DNA from 2 places in the Streptomyces sp. NPDC087215 genome. Region 1 is predicted to be linked to the other one. Evidence: riboswitches for the same ligand, from Rfam matches in the RefSeq annotation. Region 1 holds a riboswitch; the other holds the start of a gene.

The links. Region 1 has a riboswitch for cobalamin ahead of ACIO92_RS06580 (prenyltransferase/squalene oxidase repeat-containing protein). Riboswitches for the same ligand answer to the same signal wherever they lie in the genome.
Region 2: another riboswitch for cobalamin. It lies ahead of ACIO92_RS16990 (ribonucleoside-diphosphate reductase subunit alpha); the one in region 1 lies ahead of ACIO92_RS06580 (prenyltransferase/squalene oxidase repeat-containing protein).

Annotation. Positions count from the first base shown of each region.
Region 1 covers NZ_JBIUZD010000002.1:434,478-444,085, reverse strand. The annotation lists gene ACIO92_RS06595 (ferredoxin) at 31-264, opposite strand; gene ACIO92_RS06590 (aldehyde dehydrogenase) at 264-1,727, opposite strand; gene ACIO92_RS06585 (MBL fold metallo-hydrolase) at 1,876-2,928, shown strand; cobalamin riboswitch at 2,993-3,115, shown strand; gene ACIO92_RS06580 (prenyltransferase/squalene oxidase repeat-containing protein) at 3,189-4,436, shown strand; gene ACIO92_RS06575 (SCO2322 family protein) at 4,433-5,128, shown strand; gene ACIO92_RS06570 (energy-coupling factor transporter transmembrane protein EcfT) at 5,136-6,305, shown strand; gene ACIO92_RS06565 (ABC transporter ATP-binding protein) at 6,302-8,155, shown strand; gene ACIO92_RS06560 (ECF transporter S component) at 8,152-8,994, shown strand; gene ACIO92_RS06555 (transglycosylase SLT domain-containing protein) at 9,302-9,608, shown strand, end outside.
Region 2 covers NZ_JBIUZD010000005.1:360,700-370,307, reverse strand. The annotation lists gene ACIO92_RS16995 (ribonucleotide-diphosphate reductase subunit beta) at 1-196, opposite strand, end outside; gene ACIO92_RS16990 (ribonucleoside-diphosphate reductase subunit alpha) at 196-2,571, opposite strand; cobalamin riboswitch at 2,703-2,840, opposite strand; gene ACIO92_RS16985 (GNAT family N-acetyltransferase) at 2,889-3,389, opposite strand; gene mctP (monocarboxylate uptake permease MctP) at 3,476-5,098, opposite strand; gene ACIO92_RS16975 (DUF3311 domain-containing protein) at 5,095-5,349, opposite strand; gene ACIO92_RS16970 (LuxR C-terminal-related transcriptional regulator) at 5,510-6,490, opposite strand; gene ACIO92_RS16965 (aldo/keto reductase) at 6,715-7,647, shown strand; gene ACIO92_RS16960 (endonuclease/exonuclease/phosphatase family protein) at 7,802-8,977, opposite strand; gene ACIO92_RS16955 (glycosyltransferase) at 9,101-9,608, shown strand, end outside.

The sequences.
Region 1 (9,608 bases):
GACGAAGTGTGCCACGGGCCCTGCGGACCCCTACTCCTCCGGTGGGAACACCGGCTCCCCCGTGCCGCTCAGAGTGATCAGGATCGCTTCCACCGGGCAGCCCTCCGCCGCCGCGAGGAGGCGTTCGCCCGCGTCCGACTCCGGGGTGAGCGGGTGGGACTGGCGGGCCGTGTCGAGGCGGAAGCCGTCCGGGGCGTGGTTCACGCACATGGCGGAGCCGATGCAGACGCCCCGGTCCACCTCCACGTGCCAGCGGTCGCCCATCACGCGCCGCCCTCGTAGCCCGCCGGCAGGTGGACCATCTTGTGCTCCAGGTACTCGCCGAATCCCTCGGGGCCGAACTCCCGCCCCACGCCGGAGTTCTTGTATCCGCCGAACGGGCCCAGCATGTCCAGGCTGAAGGTGTTCACGTTGAACGTGCCGGTGCGCACGCCCCGCGCGAAGTCGATGCCGTGCTCCACGTCCCCGGTCCAGACGCTGCCGCTCAGCCCGAAGTCGGAGTCGTTCGCCAGCCGCAGCGCCTCGGCCTCGTCCCCGTACGGCAGGAGGCAGATCACCGGCCCGAAGATCTCCTCGCGGGCGATCCGCATGGAGTTGTCGACGTCCCCGAACAGGGTCGGCTCCACGTACCAGCCGCGCTCCAGACCCGCCGGACGGCCGCCGCCCGCCAGGACCTTGGCGCCCTCCTCCTGGCCGATCCGGATGTAGTCGAGCGAGCGCCTCCGCTGGCGCTCGGCCACCAGCGGCCCCACCTGGGTCGCCGGGTCGAGCGGGTCGCCGACCACCAGCGCCCCCGCCGCCGCCGCGAGCGCCTCCGCGACCTCCCCGTACCGGGAGCGGGGGGCGAGGATACGGGTCTGGGCCACGCACGCCTGCCCGTTGTTCATCCAGGCGGCGGGCACGATCCCGGCGACCGCCGCGTCCAGATCGGCGTCCGGCAGGATCACCGCGGCCGACTTCCCGCCCAGCTCCAGGGTGACCCGGGTGAGGTTGCGGGAGGCGACCTCCATGACCCGGCGGCCCGCCGCGACCGAGCCCGTGAAGGACACCTTGTCGACGCCCGGGTGCCCCACCAGGTACTCGCTCACCTCCCGGTCGGCGGGCAGGATGCTGAGCACCCCCTCGGGCAGTCCCGCCTCCGCCGCGATGTCGGCCAGGAGGTACGAGTCGAGCGGCGTCTCCGGCGACGGCTTGAGGACCACCGCGCAGCCCGCGAGCAGCGCGGGCCCCAGCTTGGCGGCGGCGGTGAACTGCGGCACGTTCCACGGGACGACCGCCGCGACCACGCCCACCGGCTCCCGCCGCACGAGCAGCGGCCCGAGCACACCGCCGCGCCGCTCCTCGAACACGAAGTCACGGGCGACGGCGATCGCCGAGTCCCAGACCATCATCGCGCCCAGCGCCTGGGCGAGCACGGACCACGAGTACGGGGAGCCGTTCTGCGCGCTGATGGACCGGGCGATCTCCTCGTACCGGACGGCGAAGGCGTCCTTGATCCGGCTGACGACCTCGATCCGCTCCGCCAGCGTCGTCCGGGGCCAGGGCCCCTCGTCGAAGGCCTTCCGGGCGGCGGCGACGGCCCGGTCCACATCGCCCCGGGAGGCGTGCGGGACCCGCCCGATGACCTGCTCGGTGTGCGGCGAGACGACCTCGATGACCTCCTCGCCGAGCGGATCGGTCAACTCTCCGCCGATGAACAGCTTTCCGTGCTCCACAAGCTCGGTCATGACCGCCGCCTTCACGAGGAGGTGAACCCCGGAGGGGATTCCCTGATGATTCCTGACGATGTCTCAGAACTGATACCAGTTCTAGTTATGATGGGCAACGGTCGAGCACCCCCCGCACCCCCGCACCGCCGTGGAGAGACGAGGACCCATGCAGGAATCCACGCCCCAGGTGACCGAGCACGGCGGAGGCGTCTGGTCCCTCCGGGTGCCCATCCCCGACAACCCCCTCGGCCACACCCTCGTCCACGTCCTCGACACCGACCGGGGCCCGGTCCTCGTCGACACCGGCTGGGACGACCCCGCCTCCTGGACCGAACTCGCCGGCGGACTCGCCGCCCTCGGCATCGCCCCCGCCGACGTCCACGGCGTCGTCATCACCCACCACCACCCCGACCACCACGGACTCTCCGGCCGGGTCCGCGAGGAGTCCGGCGCCTGGATCGCCATGCACGCCGCCGACACCGCCGTCGTCCGCCGCACCCGCGAGTCCCGGCCCGGCACCTGGCTCGACTACCTCGCCCGCAAGCTCGCCGCCGTCGGCGCCCCCGAGGACCACCTCGCCCCGCTGCGCGCCGCCCGCGACTCCGGCCGCGCCACCACCCTCCCCGGGCTGCGCGCCGCCCTCCCCGACCGCGAGATCGTCCCCGGCGAACTCCTCGGCCTCGCCGGACGCAGGCTCCGCGCCGTCTGGACCCCCGGCCACACCCCCGGCCACGTCTGCCTCCACCTGGAGGAGGAGCACCCCGCCGGGCTCCCCGGCCACGGCCGCCTCTTCTCCGGCGACCACCTGCTGCCCGGGATCTCCCCGCACATCGGCCTGTACGAGGACCCCGACAGCGCCACCGCCGCCACCGACCCCCTCGGCGACTACCTCGACTCCCTCGAACGCGTCGGCCGCCTCGGCGTCGCCGAGGTCCTCCCCGCCCACCAGCACGCCTTCACCGACGCCGCCGGACGCGTCCGCGCCCTCCTCGACCACCACGAGGAACGGCTCGCCGGACTCCTCGCGCTCCTCGCCGTCCCCCTCACCCCCTGGCAGCTCGCCGAGCGCATGGAGTGGAACCGCCCCTGGGACCGCATCCCCCACGCCTCCCGCAACATCGCCGTCAGCGAGGCCGAGGCCCATCTGCGCAGACTCGTCAAACAGGGCCGCGCCGAAGCCGTCCCCGGCACCGACCCGGTCACCTACCTGGCCGTGTGAGCCACCTCGCACACCGCGCGGGCCGCCCCGCGCCCCCGGGCACCCTCCCTACGGGCCGGTAGACTGACCCGGTCGTCATCATGCCCGTACGGGGGGAAGCCGGTGCGAATCCGGCACTGACCCCGCAGCCGTAGAGCTGTCCCCCGGACAGCGAGTCGGAATGCCCCGCACGGGACGTGACCGCGGCACCGTCGAGGAATACGGAGCCGGAGCCAGGTGCCCCCGAGGCGTGCCGGTGCCCGGCCGCAGGAGAGGGCCCCATGATCACCGTCCGCAACGGCGCCGCCGCGCTCACCGCCGCCGTGCTGCTCGGCACCGCAGCCGCGGGAGCGGCCACCGCCGCCCCCTCCCCCTCGGCCTCCGCCGCCACCCCCTCGCCCGGTCTGTACGGCACCAAGGACCCCACGTACGACGGTGTCTGGCGCCAGTCCCTCGCCTTCCTCGCCCAGCGCGCCACCGGCTACCAGCCCGCCGACCGGGCCGTGGACTGGCTGCTCGGCCAGCAGTGCGCCGACGGCTCGTTCGCCTCCTACCGCCCCGACACCGGCAAGCCCTGCGACGCCAAGACGATGCGGGACACCAACGCCACCGCCGTCGCCGTGCAGGCGCTCGACGCCGTCCGTCGCCAGGCCGCCGACCCGAAGAAGCTCGACGAGGCCGTCAAGGCGGGCACCGGCTGGCTCAGGACCGTCCAGAACGAGGACGGCGGCTGGGGCTACGGAGCGGGCGGCCCCAGCGACGCCAACTCCACCTCGATCGTCATCGGCGCCCTCGCCGCGACCGGCGTCAAGCCCGGCTCGTACACCTCCGCCGAGGGCCGCACCCCCTACGACGCGCTCCTCACCTTCGCGCTGCCCTGCTCCGACAAGGACGGCGCGGGCGCCTTCGCGTACCAGCCCGGCAAGAACGGCGAGCTGCTCGCGAACGCCGACGCCACCGCGGCCGCCACCCTCGCCGGACTCGGCAAGAGCCCCGTCGCCACCAAGGCCTCCCCCGAGCAGCCCCCCACCTGCACCGACCTGACCAAGCCGACCGCCGAGCGGGCCGCCCTCAACGGCGCCTCCTACCTGGCGAAGGCCCTCGCGAAGACCGGCCACCTGACCCTGCCGCCGATGCCCGGCGCCACCGACACCACCGAGCGGCCCGACATCGGCAACACCGCCGACGCCGTCGTCGCGCTCGCCGCGTCCGGCGCCGCCAAGGAGGCCGAGCCCGCCCTGGAATGGCTGGAGAAGAACTCCGCCGGCTGGGCGAAGGAAGGCGGCCCGGCCGCGTACGCGCAGCTGGTCCTCGCCGCCCGCGCCACCGACACCGACCCCCGCGAGTTCGGCACCACCGACCTCGTCGAGCAGCTCAACGCCACCGGGCCCGCGCCCAAGACCCCCGACACCTCCGCCTCCTCCACCAGCGACGACGAGAACTCCGGCTTCGACGTCTGGTGGATCATCGGCATCGGCACGGTCGTCGGCGTCGGCATCGGCTTCCTCGTCAGCGGCCGCAAGAAGTGACCGTCTCCCGGAGAAGGGGCGTCCGGCTCGCGGGCGCCACCGCCGGAGCCCTGCTCACCCTCGCCGGGGTCGCGGCGGCGCCCGCGCAGGCCGCCGGATACCGCTACTGGTCGTTCTGGCAGAGCGACGGCGGCAAGCCCTGGGCGTACGCCACCCAGGGCCCCGCCACCGCCCGCCCCGCCGACGGCGACGTCATCGGCTTCCGCTTCGCGGTCAGCAGCGGCACCGACGACACCTCGCGGCCCTCCGCCGCCCCCGACTTCGCCGGGATCTGCGGAGCGAAGGCGGCCGGGGACGGCGCCAAGCGCGTCGTGGTCGTCGTCGACTCCGGCGGCCCCCGGGACGCCCCGCCCGGCGAGACCCCGCCCCCGCAGCCGGTCACGACCGGCTGCGCCGAGGTCCGCCGGGACGCCACGGCCGCGGAGGCGCTGGCCGCCGTCGCCGCCCCCCTCCGCTACGACAGCGCCGCCATGCTCTGCGGGATCGCGGGCTACCCCGCGCGCGGCTGCGGCGAACAGGTCGCCGAACAGGCGGGCGACCCGTCCGCCACGCCGGGCGCCACCGCGACCGCCGCTCCGGCCGCCTCCTCCGGCGGCGAGGGCGGCGGCCCGTCCCTCGGCGTGCTCGCCGGAGGCGCGGCCGTCCTCGCCCTCGGCGGCGCGGCGATCTGGAAGGCCCGCCACCGCGGATGATCCCGGCATGACGAACCCGGCAGGGGCGGGCCGCGCCCGGACGCGTCCGGCACCCGAGGACGGCCCCCGCACCCGGCCGCCCTCCGTGCTGCGCGCCCCCGAGGCCGACCGGGGCAACGCCCTGCACGCCGGGGCCTGGTGGCTGTGGGCGCTCGGGCTCGCCGTCGCCGCCTCCCGCACCACCAATCCGCTGCTGCTGGGGCTGATCGTCGGCGTCGCCGGATACGTCGTCGCGGCCCGCCGCACCGACGCGCCCTGGGCCCGCTCGTACGGCGCCTTCGTCAAGCTCGGCCTGTTCGTCGTCGCCCTGCGGGTCGTCTTCTCGCTGCTGCTCGGCTCCCCCGTGCCCGGCAGCCACCCGCTGTTCACCCTGCCCGAGGTGCCGCTGCCCGACTGGGCGCAGGGCATCCGGATCGGCGGCCGGGTGACCGCCGAGCAACTCCTCTTCGCGCTGTACGACGGCGCCAAACTGGCGACCCTGCTGATCTGCGTGGGCGCGGCGAACGCGCTGGCCAACCCGGCGCGGCTGCTGAAGTCGCTGCCGGGCGCCCTGTACGAGGCCGGGGTCGCCGTCGTCGTGGCGATGACCTTCGCGCCGAACATGGTCGCGGACGTGGCCCGGCTGCGGACCGCCCGGCGGCTGCGCGGACGCCCCACCGGCGGGGTCCGGGCGGTGCTCCAGATCGGCCTGCCGGTCCTCGAAGGCGCCCTGGAACGCTCGGTCGCGGTCGCCGCGTCGATGGACGCGCGGGGATACGGAAGGACCGCGCACGTCCCGGCGTCCGTACGGCGCACCACCAACCTGCTCACCCTGGGCGGGCTGCTCGGCGTCTGCGCCGGTACGTACGGGCTGCTCGCCGCCGAGGGCGCCCGGTACGGCCTGCCGCTGCTCGCCGCGGGGCTGCTCGCGGCGATGGCCGGGCTGCGGCTCGGCGGGCGCCGGACGGTCCGCACCCGGTACCGGCCGGACCGGTGGGACGCCCGCGCCTGGCTGGTCGCGGGCTCGGGGGCGGCGGTCGCGGTCCTGATGATCCGGGCGGGCGCCTACGCGCCCGAGGCCCTGCGCCCGGGGGTCGTGCCCCTGACCGCGCCGCAGCTGCCGCTGTGGCCCGCGCTCTCGGTCCTGGTGGGCCTGCTGCCCGCGTTCGTGGCCCCCGTTCCCAAGGAGAACGCGTGATCCGCTTCGAGAACGTCTCGGTGACCTACGAGGACCACGCGGGGCCCGTCCTGCGGAACCTGGACCTCACCGTCCCCGAGGGCGAGCTGGTGCTGCTCGTCGGCCCCTCCGGGGTCGGCAAGTCCACCCTGCTCGGCGCGGTCTCCGGGCTCGTCCCGCACTTCACCGGCGGCACCCTCACCGGCCGGGTCACCGTCGACGGCCGCGACACCCGCGTCCACCCCCCGCGCGAGCTGGCCGACGTGGTCGGCACGGTCGGCCAGGACCCGTCCGCGCACTTCGTCACCGACACCGTCGAGGACGAGCTGGCGTACGGCATGGAGTCCCTGGGCCTGGCGCCCGGCGTGATGCGGCGGCGCGTCGAGGAGACCCTCGACCTGCTGGGCCTGGCCGAGCTGCGCGACCGGCCGATCGCCACGCTCTCCGGCGGGCAGCGGCAGCGGGTGGCCATCGGCTCCGTCCTCACCCCGCACCCGAAGGTCCTGGTCCTCGACGAGCCGACGTCCGCGCTCGACCCCTCGGCGGCGGAGGAGGTCCTCGCGGTGCTCCAGCGCCTGGTGCACGACCTGGGGACCACGGTCCTGCTCGCCGAGCACCGCCTTGAGCGGGTGGTGCAGTACGCGGACCGGGTGATCCTGCTGCCGGAGGCCCTCATGGGCCCGCCCGCGGAGATCATGGCGGTCTCCCCGGTGCACCCCCCGGTGGTGGCGCTCGGCCGCCTCGCGGGCTGGGAACCACTGCCGCTGACCGTACGGGACGCCCGGCGCCGCAGCGGTCCGCTGAAGGAGCGCCTGGCGGGACTGGAGCGGCCCCTCCCGTACGGGGATCCCGCGGGAGAGGGGCCTGGAGCGTCCGGGGCGCCCGGTGGGGTGCCCGGGACCTCCGGAGCGGCCGGGACCTCCGAAGCCGCCGGGGCGGCCCTCCGCCCCGCTTCCGGGAAGGCGCGGGGCGGGGGCCTCGCCCTGTTCCGGCGGCGCCGGACCGCCGCGCCCGCAGCCGCCGCCCCCCTCGTGGACGTCAGCGGACTGGGCGTCCGCCGGGGCCGGGTCGAGGCCCTGCGCCGTATCGGCCTCCGGGTCGAGGCCGGTGAGACCGTCGCCCTCATGGGCCGTAACGGCGCCGGGAAGTCCACCCTCCTCTCGGCCCTCGTCGGCATGATCGCCCCGACCTCCGGGACCGTCCTCGTCGCGGGCCGCGTCCCGCACACCACCGACCCGCGCGAGCTGATCCGCGAGGTCGGCCTGGTCCCGCAGGAGCCGCGCGACCTGCTGTACGCCGACACGGTGGCCGCCGAGTGCGCGGCGGCGGACACGGACGCGGGCGCGCCGCCCGGCACCTGCCGCCGTCTGGTGTCCGAGCTGCTGCCGGGGGTGGCCGACGACGCACACCCCCGGGACCTGTCCGAGGGGCAGCGCCTCGCGCTCGCGCTCGCCGTGGTCCTGACCGGCCGCCCGCCGCTGCTGCTGCTCGACGAGCCGACCCGGGGCCTGGACTACGCGGCCAAGGCACGGCTGGTCGCCCTGCTCCGCTCGCTCGCGGCGGAGGGGCACGCGATCGTGCTCGCCACCCATGACGTGGAGCTGGCGGCGGAACTGGCGCACCGGGTGGTGATCGTCGCGGACGGCGAGGTGGTGGCGGACGGGCCGACGGCGGAGGTCGTCGTCTCCTCGCCCGCGTTCTCGCCGCAGGTGGGGAAGGTCCTCGCCCCGCAGCACTGGCTCACGGTCGAGCAGGTGGAGCGGGCGCTGGACCGGGCGGCCGGGTCCCGCACCGCGCCTTCCCCCGCCTCCTCCCTTTCCCCCTCTCCTTCCCTCTCGGGGGACGGACCGGCCCCGGAGGAGACCCCGTGAGCGCCCGCCCCATCCGGCTCGGGCCCCGCTCGGTGGCGGCGCTCGTCCTGGTCTCCCTGATCGGCCTCGGCGCGTTCTGCTGGCCGCTCTTCGCGGACCCCGGCTCGGCCGTCACCTCGCACGCGGGGGACGCGCCGTGGCTGTTCGCCGCGCTGCTCCCGCTGCTGGTGGCCGTGGTGGTGGCGACGATCGCGGACTGCGGGATGGACGCGAAGGCGGTGGCGATGCTGGGGGTGCTCGCCGCCGTGGGCGCGGCGCTGCGTCCGCTGGGCGCGGGCACGGCGGGCCTGGAGCCGATGTTCTTCCTGATGGTGCTGAGCGGCCGGGTCCTGGGGCCGGGCTTCGGCTTCGTCCTGGGCGCGGTGACGATGTTCGCGTCGGCGCTGCTCACGGGCGGGGTGGGGCCCTGGATGCCGTTCCAGATGCTGTCGATGGGCTGGTTCACGATGGGCGCGGGGCTGCTGCCGGGCCCGGAGCGGCTGCGGGGGCGGGGCGAGCTGCTGATGCTCTCGGCGTACGGGTTCCTGGCGGCGTTCGCGTACGGCACGGTCATGAATCTGCAGGGCTGGGTGCTGCTCCAGGGCCTGAGCAGCGGGGTCTCGTTCCAGCCGGGTGCGCCGCTCGGCGAGAACCTGGTGCGGTTCCTCGCCTATGTGACGGCGACGTCGCTGGGCTGGGACCTGGGCCGGGCGGTGCTCACCGTGGTCCTGACACTCACCGTCGGCGGGACGCTCCTCAAGGCCCTGCGGCGGGCGACGCGGCGGGCGAACTTCGAGGCCCAGGTCACATTCGAGGCCCCCGGGGAGCCGTCCCGGGGTGAGGCGCCCCACAGGACTTAGGTCACGTACGAGCCGGGATAGTAGCCGTACGGCACTCGCACAAACCGCCCACATCGGGTCATGACCTGCGGAAACCCTCGTACTATCGTGCTTCGTGGACGGCCCCCGGGTCCGAACCTCCCTCGTACAGGGGGTCATTGCGCCGGGCTTCCCGCCCTGCTTCTCTGGTGGACGTCGCCAGGCAGCCGGTGCTCATCGCAGCACCACGGACAGCCGGTTCCCCCAGATCCCCGGGTCTCCCGGGTTCTGGTTCCGGCTTGCCGAAACCGCCCGGCGCGACCCTTGTCCCCGACGTTAGGTCACTACGTTGTTCAGCTCGCTCCTCACTCGTGCCGCCGCCCGCAAGCAGACCTTCGCCGCCTCCGCAGCCGTGCTGCTGGCCGCGTCCGGTGCGGTCCTCGGCACGACGAGCACGGCTTCGGCCGCCAGCCCGCAGGACCTCGCACGCCAGATCGTCCCCGCTTCGCAGTACTCCGCCTTCAGCAAGATCGTGTCCCACGAGTCCGGCTGGAACCACAAGGCGACCAACTCCTCCAGCGGCGCCTACGGCCTGGTCCAGGCCCTTCCGGCCTCGAAGATGTCCTCGGCCGGCTCCGACTGGAAGACCAACCCCG
Region 2 (9,608 bases), on a different contig from region 1:
CGAGCCGGCCGATCATGTGCTGCTCACCCGGGGTGAGCTTGGCGAGGTCGGCGACGTCCGAGTGGAGGTCGACCTCCTCGACGGTCCAGGTGTTCTTGATCGCGTCCCGGTAGCGCTCGTAGAAGTCCGGGTAGCGCATCGGGCGGAGGGTCAGCTCGAAGCCCGGGTCGAGGAGGTTCTTCTGTTCGTCGCTCATTACTGGCAGGCCTCGCAGGACTCGGGGTTTTCCAGGGAGCAGGCGACCGCGTCGGGGTCGGCGGCCTGCTGGACGGGGATGGTGGCCGGGGCGGCGGCCGACGCCTGGGCGGCGCGGGCGATCCGGGTGGCCGGACGGGAGCGCAGGTAGTACGTCGTCTTCAGGCCCTGCTTCCAGGCGTACGCGTACATCGACGACAGCTTGCCGATGGTGGGCGTCTCCAGGAACAGGTTCAGCGACTGCGACTGGTCCAGGAACGGGGTCCGGGCGGCGGCCATGTCGATCAGGCCGCGCTGCGGGATCTCCCAGGCGGTGCGGTACAGCTCGCGCACCTCGGCCGGGACCCAGCTGAAGCCCGCGACGGAGCCGTTGGCGTCGCGCAGCGCCTCACGGGTCGGCGCGTCCCACACGCCGAGCCGCTTCAGCTCGTCGACCAGGTAGGAGTTGACCTGGAGGAACTCGCCGGACAGCGTCTCGCGCTTGAACAGGTTGGAGACCTGCGGCTCGATGCACTCGTAGACACCGGCGATCGACGCGATGGTCGCGGTCGGCGCGATGGCGAGGAGGAGGCTGTTGCGCATCCCGGTGACGGCGATCCGCGCGCGCAGCGCCGTCCAGCGCTCCGGCCAGTTCAGCTCCACGTCGTAGTGGTCCGGGTGCAGCACGCCCCGGGCGGTACGGGTGGCCTCCCAGGCGGGGACCGGGCCGTTGCGCTCGGCGAGGTCGGCGGACGCCTCGTACGCGGCGAGCATGATCCGCTCGGCGATACGGGTGGAGAGCGCGCGGGCCTCGGGGGAGTCGAACGGCAGCTTCAGCTGGAAGAAGACGTCCTGGAGGCCCATCGCGCCCAGGCCCACCGGCCGCCAGCGGGCGTTGGAGCGGCCCGCCTGCTCGGTCGGGTAGAAGTTGATGTCGACGACCCGGTCGAGGAAGGTGACGGCCGTGCGGACGGTGGCGTCCAGCCGCTCCCAGTCGATGCCGCCGTCGGCGACGAACGAGCCGAGGTTGACCGAGCCGAGGTTGCAGACGGCGGTCTCGCCGTCGTCGGTGACCTCCAGGATCTCCGTGCAGAGGTTGGAGGAGTGGACGGTGTGACCGGGCAGGGCGGTCTGGTTGGCCGTCCGGTTCGAGGCGTCCTTGAAGGTCATCCAGCCGTTGCCGGTCTGGGCCAGGGTCCGCATCATCCGGCCGTACAGGTCACGGGCGGGCATGGTCTTGCGGGCCAGACCGGCCGCCTCGGCCTCGCGGTAGGCGGCGTCGAACTCCTCGCCCCACAGGTCGACCAGCTCGGGCACGTCCGCCGGGGAGAACAGCGACCACTCGGCGTCCGCGTTGACCCGGCGCATGAACTCGTCCGGGATCCAGTGCGCCAGGTTCAGGTTGTGGGTGCGGCGCTGGTCCTCGCCGGTGTTGTCGCGGAGCTCCAGGAACTCCTCGATGTCGGCGTGCCAGGTCTCCAGGTAGACGGCGGCGGCGCCCTTGCGGCGACCGCCCTGGTTCACGGCGGCGACGGAGGCGTCGAGGGTCTTCAGGAACGGCACGATGCCGTTGGAGTGCCCGTTGGTGCCGCGGATCAGCGAGCCCCGGGCGCGGATGCGGGAGTACGAGAGCCCGATGCCGCCGGCGTGCTTGGAGAGCCGCGCGACCTGGTGGTAGCGGTCGTAGATGGAGTCCAGCTCGTCCTGCGGGGAGTCGAGCAGGTAGCAGGAGGACATCTGCGGGTGGCGGGTGCCGGAGTTGAAGAGCGTCGGGGAGGACGGCAGGTAGTCGAGGCGGCTCATCAGACCGTAGAGGGCCGCGACCTCGTCGAGGGCGCGGGAGCCGTCGTCCTCGGCGAGACCGCAGGCCACGCGCAGCATGAAGTGCTGGGGGGTCTCGATCACCTTGCGGGTGATCGGGTGGCGCAGCAGGTAGCGCGAGTAGAGGGTCCGCAGGCCGAAGTAGCCGAAGCGGTCGTCGCCCGCCGGGTCGATCGTCGCGTCGAGCCGGTCGGCGTGGGCGGCGACGAGCTCGGCGGTGCGGTCGGCGATCAGGCCCTCGCGGTGGCCGACGGCCACGGACGCGGAGAAGGCCACGGAACCCTGGGAGGCGGCCTCGTCGGCGATGGTGATCGTCAGGAGCCGGGCGGCGAGCCGGGAGTACGCGGGGTCCTCGGCGATCAGCCCGGCGGCCGCCTCGGTGGCCAGCTCGCGCAGCTCCGCCTCGTCCGCGGCGGCGCTGCGGCCGCGGAGCGCGGCGGCGGCGACCTTGCCGGGGTCGGTGTCGGGGAGGTCGGCGGTGAGGGCGGTCAGGGTCCGCAGCAGCACGGTCCCGGGGGCGTCGCTCTCGATCGCGGAAGCCTCGGCGGACGCCGGATGGGCGGGCGCGATGGTCACGTGGGGGCTCTCCCTCGCTCGGCTCGGGGCCGCGGCGGGAAGGCGGGCGGACGGCTCTCCGGGCAGGCCGGACGCGCCGCGTCCACCGGCCCATTCCGCGAGGCCCGGACGTCTGTGACACCCGGAACGGACGGACCGGGCGCACTGCCGGCAGGTCTTCGGACTCACGTCGTGCGGACGTCGTATCCGTACGAAGCACACCGTTGCGGGACAGTTCCGGATTCGCGCCGGATTCCCCTGCGTCGACAGCGAGCACGAGCATACATGTGGGGGGCGCCGCTTGCGGCACCCCCCACATGTTGTGTCGCGCCGTGGCCTCAGAACTCCAGGGCGTAGGTGCGCAGGAGGTGGTCGGAGACCGGCGCCCAGTCCCGTTCGGGCGTACGGACGAAGCCCATCCGTTCGTAGATCCGGTGGGCGGAGACCATGAGGTCGGCCGTGGAGAGCACGAGCCGGACGCAGCCGGGGAGGGCCCGTGCCCGGTCGGCGCAGGCCCGTACGAGGGCCTCGCCGACGCCCCTGCCCCGGGCGTCCGGGGCGACCACGAGCATCCGGAACTCGGCCTCGCCCGCGACGGCGATGTCCGCCCAGGGGGTGTCGCCGGGGGCGAAGGTCACCCCGCCGACGATCCGGCCGTCGGCGTCGACGGCGACGAGCACCTCGGCCTCGCGGGCCCGCCCGGCGGTGTCGCGGAGCACGTCCAGGTAGAAGTCGTCCTCGCCGTGCAGCAGCAGCCCGTCGTTCAGATAGGTCAGCCCGGTGAGGTCGCCGAGCTCCGCGTGTTCCTCGGGCCGTACCGCCCTGATCGTGAAGTCCATGGAGGCAGTGTGCCTCCCCGGGGGTACGGGGGAGGGGCCCGGGTTCCCCTCGCGGGGGTCCCGGGCCCCTCGGGCGCGGCGGCGGGTCAGTGGCTTCCGGCGCCGACCGGCGGGAGGTCCTTGACGCCGCGGTCGCCCGCGTCGGCCGTGTAGTCGCCCGGGGAGGTCTCGTCGACGCCCTCGGGGGCCTTGAGGGCCTTGAGGACGAAGGTGAGGACCACGGTCACCAGGACGTTGAGGACGAAGGCGGTGAGTCCGATGTAGCCGATCTCGCCGATGCCGGGTATCGCCGCGGAGGAGCCGCCGAAGTGCTTCTGGGTGGGGCTGGCGACGCCGTACGCGGCGACCGTGCCGTAGACCATGCCGACGGCCCAGCCGGCGAGCAGCGCCCAGCGGTGGAACCAGCGGGTGAACAGGCCGCCGACCAGGGCCGGGAAGGTCTGCAGGATCCAGATGCCGCCGAGCAGCTGGAAGTTGATCGCGACCGTCTTGTCCATGGTGAGGACGAAGGCGAGGGCGCCGACCTTGACCAGGAGGGAGACCAGCTTGGAGATCTTGGTCTCCTGGGCGGGGGTCGCGTCCGGTCTGATGAAGTCCTTGTAGATGTTGCGGGTGAAGAGGTTGGCGGCGGCGATGGACATGATCGCGGCCGGGACGAGCGCGCCGATGCCGATGGCGGCGAACGCGACGCCCGCGAACCAGTCGGGGAACATCGTCTCGAAGAGCTGCGGGATGGCGAGCTGGCCGTTCTTCACCTGGATGCCCGCGGCGATGGCCATGAAGCCGAGCAGTGCGAGCAGGCCCAGCATCAGCGAGTACAGCGGCAGGATGGTGGTGTTGCGGCGGATGACCTCGCGGCTCTTCGACGACAGCGTCGCCGTGATGGAGTGCGGGTACATGAAGAGCGCGAGCGCCGAGCCGAGCGCGAGCGTCGCGTACGTCCACTGGCCCGCCTCGCCGGGCACCAGCGCGCCGCGCGGCTTGTCGGTCGCCGGGTTGGTCTGCGCGTACGCCTCGCCCGCCCTGGCGAAGATCTCGTCGAAGCCGCCGAGCTTGATCGGGATGTAGATGATCGCCACGGCGATGACGATGTAGATCAGGGTGTCCTTGACGAACGCGATGAGCGCGGGCGCGCGCAGCCCCGAGGAGTAGGTGTACGCGGCGAGGACGCCGAAGGCGATCAGCAGCGGCAGGTCCTTGACGAACCAGTGGGTGGTCTCGCCGCCGCCGAGGCCCATCACGTCCAGGACGGCCTGGATGCCGACGAGCTGGAGCGCGATGTACGGCATGGTGGCGAGGATGCCGGTGACCGCCACCGCCAGGGAGAGCCCCTTGGAGTCGAAGCGTCCGCGCACGAAGTCCGAGGTGGTGACGTACCCGTGCTTGTGCGAGACCGACCAGAGGCGCGGCAGGAAGGTGAAGATCAGCGGGTAGACCAGGATCGTGTACGGGACGGCGAAGAAGCCGGCCGCGCCCGCCGCGTAGATGGCCGCGGGGACGGCGACGAAGGTGTACGCGGTGTAGAGGTCGCCGCCCAGCAGGAACCAGGTGACCCAGGTGCCGAACGAGCGTCCGCCCAGGCCCCATTCGTCGAGGCTGTTCTCGTCCTCCGCCTTGCGCCAGCGCGCGGCGAGGAAGCCCATGACCGTGACGGCCACGAAGAAGAAGATGAAGACGGCGAGTGCGACGCCGTTCACGCCGTCCTTCATCGCGCGTCACCTCCCTTGCGGGCGCGCTGGTCGTTCTGCCACAGCTTGTACGCGATCATGGTGAGCGCGGTCGAGACGACCACCCAGAGCATCTGGTACCAGTAGAAGAACGGGATGCCCCCGAGCAGGGGTTCGGTCTTCGCGTAGGACCCCACCCAGAGCATCGCCACGAACGGCGCGATCAGGCAGAGCGCGATCACCACCCGCAGGGGGGTGATGGTCGGTTGTTTCCCTTGTGTCTCTTCCGGCATGGCGATTCCGTCCCCTCGCTGATCACCTCGACAAGTGCTGGGGAAATCTAGGGGACGCCTCCGGTCCCACGGAACCCCTGTCCGCATAACGGAAGGGACTCCGTGGCTGCCGGGTGCGGTGGCTCCCGGGCCGGGCAAGGGCCTTCGCGGGGGCCGGGGTTCAGAGCCAGCCCTCCTTGCTGGCCCGGACGCCCGCCTCGAAACGGCTGCGGGCGCCGAGCCGGTTCATCAGGTCGGAGCTCATCCGGCGCACGGTCCGCAGCGACACCCCGAGGCGCCGGGCGGCGATGTCGTCCGTGCAGCCGATCCCCAGCAGCATGAGCAGCTCCCGCTCCTGCGGGGAGAGCGCGTGCTCGTCGCGGCGGGGGGCCTCGCCGAAGGGGGTGCCCGCCTCCCACAGCCGGTCGAAGAGCACCACGAGCGCGTGCACCAGACCGGGACTGCGGACCTCCAGGGCGCCCGCGCGGCCGTCCTGGGGGTCGACCGGGACGAGCGCCGCCTCGCGGTCCACGATCACCATGAGCATCGGGACCACGGGCACGGTCCGCGCCTCGCCGCCCAGGTCGCAGTACCAGCGGACGTACTCGGCGGTCGGCGGGTCGTTGCGGAAGCTCTCCTGGTAGATCGACCGGATCTTCACCCCGCGTTCCAGGGCGAGTTGGTCGAGCGGCTGGCTCGCGTCCATGGTGTCGGGGAGCTGGGCCCCGCCGGGGAGCAGCGAGAAGCATTCGGTACGGGCGTTCGCGGCGAGGTCCTCCAGGCGGTCGCGGACGTTCTCCAGGCCCACCACCCGGTGCACCACGTCGTGCCGCGCCGCCCCCGTGGTGGGGTCGGCGTACGTGGTGAGGATGTCCGCCACGGTCCGTTGGGCGCGCTCGACCTGGCGCCGTCTCCGGCTCAGATCGGCCTCGGCGCGGGAGAGCAGGAACGAGAAACCGACCTCGGGGTCGAACGGAAGGGCTTCTCCCGGTCCCTCCATGGCGACGAGCCGTGCCTCCGCGAGGCGCCCCAGTGCCTCGCGGACCTGTTCCTCCGGCCAGTCGAGCGTGCGGGCCATGTCCGTGACCCCGTACTCGGGCCGTTCGAGCATGAGCCGGTACAGGGTCTCGGCGGACCGTTCTATGCCCAGAGCCTCCAACAAGGTGACTTCCCCCCGGAATAGTCCCGTGTGTGCCGCTGACTCTCGGTGCCTGACCGCGCGGCCCCTGTGATCGTAGGCGGCGGATCGGGTCCAGGACTAGACCAATTAACAGGGTTGGTCAGGTACGGAGTTCAGCCACCGGCTGTCCGGTCGAACCCCTGCGCAATCCGGCCAAGTGATCCAGGATGGTCTAGTCCAACGGAACTTCGAGAGGCACTGTATCCATGGCGATTCCGCAGCGCACCCTTGTTCTCGGCGCCCTGCCGTTCGGTACGACCGTCGACGAGGCCACCTCGTTCGCCGTTCTCGACCGCTTCACCGAACTCGGCGGCACCGTGATCGACACGGCCAACAACTACGCGTACTGGGCCGAGGGCGGCGTCGGCGACGAGAGTGAGGCGACCATCGGCCGCTGGCTCGCCGCGCGCGGCAACCGCGACGGCCTCGTCCTCTCCACCAAGTGCGGCGGCCGACCGGCCTCTCCTGGCGCCGCCGAGATCGAGGGCCTCTCCGAGAAGGCGGTCAGGAGCGCCCTCGACGACAGCCTCCGGCGCCTCGGCGTCGACCGTGTCGACGTCTTCTGGGCCCATCTGGAGGACCGTACGGTCCCGCTCGCCGAGACCGTCGACGCCCTCGCGGGCCTCGTCGAGGCGGGCAAGGCGGGCGAACTCGGCGTCAGCAACCACGCCGTCTGGCGGGTCGAGCGCGCCCGCGCGCTCGCCGGGGACCGTCCGCGCTACACCCACCTCCAGTACCGCCACTCCTACCTCCAGCCCCGCTTCGACAAGCCCCTGCCCTCCTCGGGGCACGTCCACGTCACCCGGGAACTCCTCGACTACACCCGCAGCGAGGGCGACCTGACGGTCTGGGCCTACAGCGCGCTGCTCTCCGGCGGCTACACCCGCCCCGAGGTCGGACTCCCCGGGGCGTACGACCACCCCGGCACCGCCCCGCGCCTCGCGGCCCTGCGCGAGGTCGCCGGGGAGCTCGGCGCGACCGTCAACCAGGTGGTGCTCGCCTGGCTCCTCGACGGCGAGCCCGGCGTCCTGCCCGTCGTCGGCGCGAGCCGGGTCGAGCAGGTGGAGGAGGCCATGGGCGCGCTCTCCCTCACCCTCGACCCCGACCAGCGGCGACGGCTCGACGAGGCCGGTTCCTGACGGAACGGGCGTCTGACGGAGGAGGGACGGGCGGGAGTTCCTGACGGGCGGGGGCCTGCGGGCCGGGGCCGGAGTCGGGTGCGGGCCGTGGGCAGGGCCGGGCGGCTCGCCCTCACCCTCCGGCGCCCGCCCCTCGCCCGCCCCTGCCCACCGCTCACCCCGCCGGGGAGACCAGCAGCTCCTGGCCCTTGTGGTCGGAGAGGCCCGCCGGCGAGACGAGCGCGTACCGGTGCACGCGCAGCCCCTCGTCCGTGAACGTCCAGTCGATCCGCCACAGCGCCACCCCCGCCACGCCCCAGGTGCCCGGCAGGAACGACGACGAGGCCGACAGGGCGTCGCGGAACGACTCCCGCAGCCCCCGCAGATCCCCCATGGCCGGGGTCGTGTTGAAGTCCCCCGAGATCAGCAGCGGACGCGGGTTCGCGCGGGCGTCCGCGAGCAGCGCCGCGTAGTGCTCCCGGCGCACCGCGTCCGTCTCACGGACCACCCGGTAGAAGTCCGGGCTCAGCGGGCTGCGCTCGATGTCCAGCTGAACCGGCATGTGCACGTTGTAGAACGACACCACCGTCCCGGCCACGTCCACATCGGTGCGCAGCACCTTGTTCCACTCGAACCGCTCCCGCCACGGCGCCGAGTCCGCCGGTGCGGGCCCCGGGCCGACCGGGGGAGCGGCGACGACCGGATACCGCGACAGCGTGACCAACTCGCCCCGCGCCACCAGGTGGTAGCCGGGGAACTCCGCCCGCAGCCGGTCGAGCCGGTCCGTCTCCCGGTGCGTGCCGTCCCAGGCCAGGTGCTCCTGGAGCAGATAGACATCGGCGTCCTTGGACCGCAGGAAGCGGTGGAACGCGTCAGGGTCGTCGGTGGTGTCCCAGTAGAGGGTGTTCCACGAGAAGACCTTGAGCGCGTTCGCCGGGGCCGGACCCGGACCCCCGCCGGGGAGCAGCGCGCCCCAGTGGAGCCCCGCCCGCCCGGCGCCCGCCAGCAGCACGGCGACCAGGGCGGCGAGCAGCCACCGGCGGGCCCGGCCGCCGGTCAGACCGCAGGCCAGGGCCGACAGCAGGAGGGGCACCACGACGAAGGCGGGCGGCGGCACCAGGTCCGGCAGCAGCCAGAGCCACCACCGTCCGCTCAGCGACAGCCCCGGGACCACCAGCAGCGCCCAGGCCGCCGTCGCCCCCACCAGAGCCCGGGTGGCGCGGGACCGCGCCCGCCCGGCGGGGGTGGGCGCGGAAGGCCCCGGGCCGTTCCCGAGGGCCGGTGCGGGCGAGGTCTCGGGCAGGTTCTCAGGGATGCCGGCCGGGGCGCCGGGGCTCAGGGGGAGGTTCACGACCGGGAACGCTAGCAGCGCGCAACTGCCTTTCAAGTGAGCCTGGTTGACCGTCTCGAACTGCGAGAAGGCGCGATACGCGATCGATATCCCGCCAATACGCGGACCCGGTGTGCTCTTCCCATGACGCAAACCGTGTCGGTCGTCATACCGGCCTACAACTCCGCACGCACCCTCGACGCCTGTCTGAGATCCGTCCTCGCCCAGACCCACCCCGTCCACGAGGTCATCGTCGTCGACGACGGCAGCACCGACCGGACCGCCGAGATCGCCGCGGCCCACCCGTGCGTCCTGATCGGCGGCGCGGGGAACCGCGGTGTCTCCGCCGCCCGGAACGCGGGCATCGCCGCCGCCACCGGGGACGTCCTCTTCTTCCTCGACTCGGACGAGGCGCTCACCCCGGACTCGGTCGCCAACGCCCTGGAGATCCTGCGCGCCGACCCGGACTGCGGCTGTGTACACGGTGTCATCGCCCCCGAACCGCTCTTCGACGACGGGCCCGTCGAGTGGTACAAGACGCTGCACGCCTACTGGTGGCGGGCCCGGGGCGCCGGAGTGGTGGAGACCGCCTTCTTCGCCCAGGCGGCCGTGCCGCGCGAGGTCTTCGACCGGCTCGGCGGCTTCGACGAGA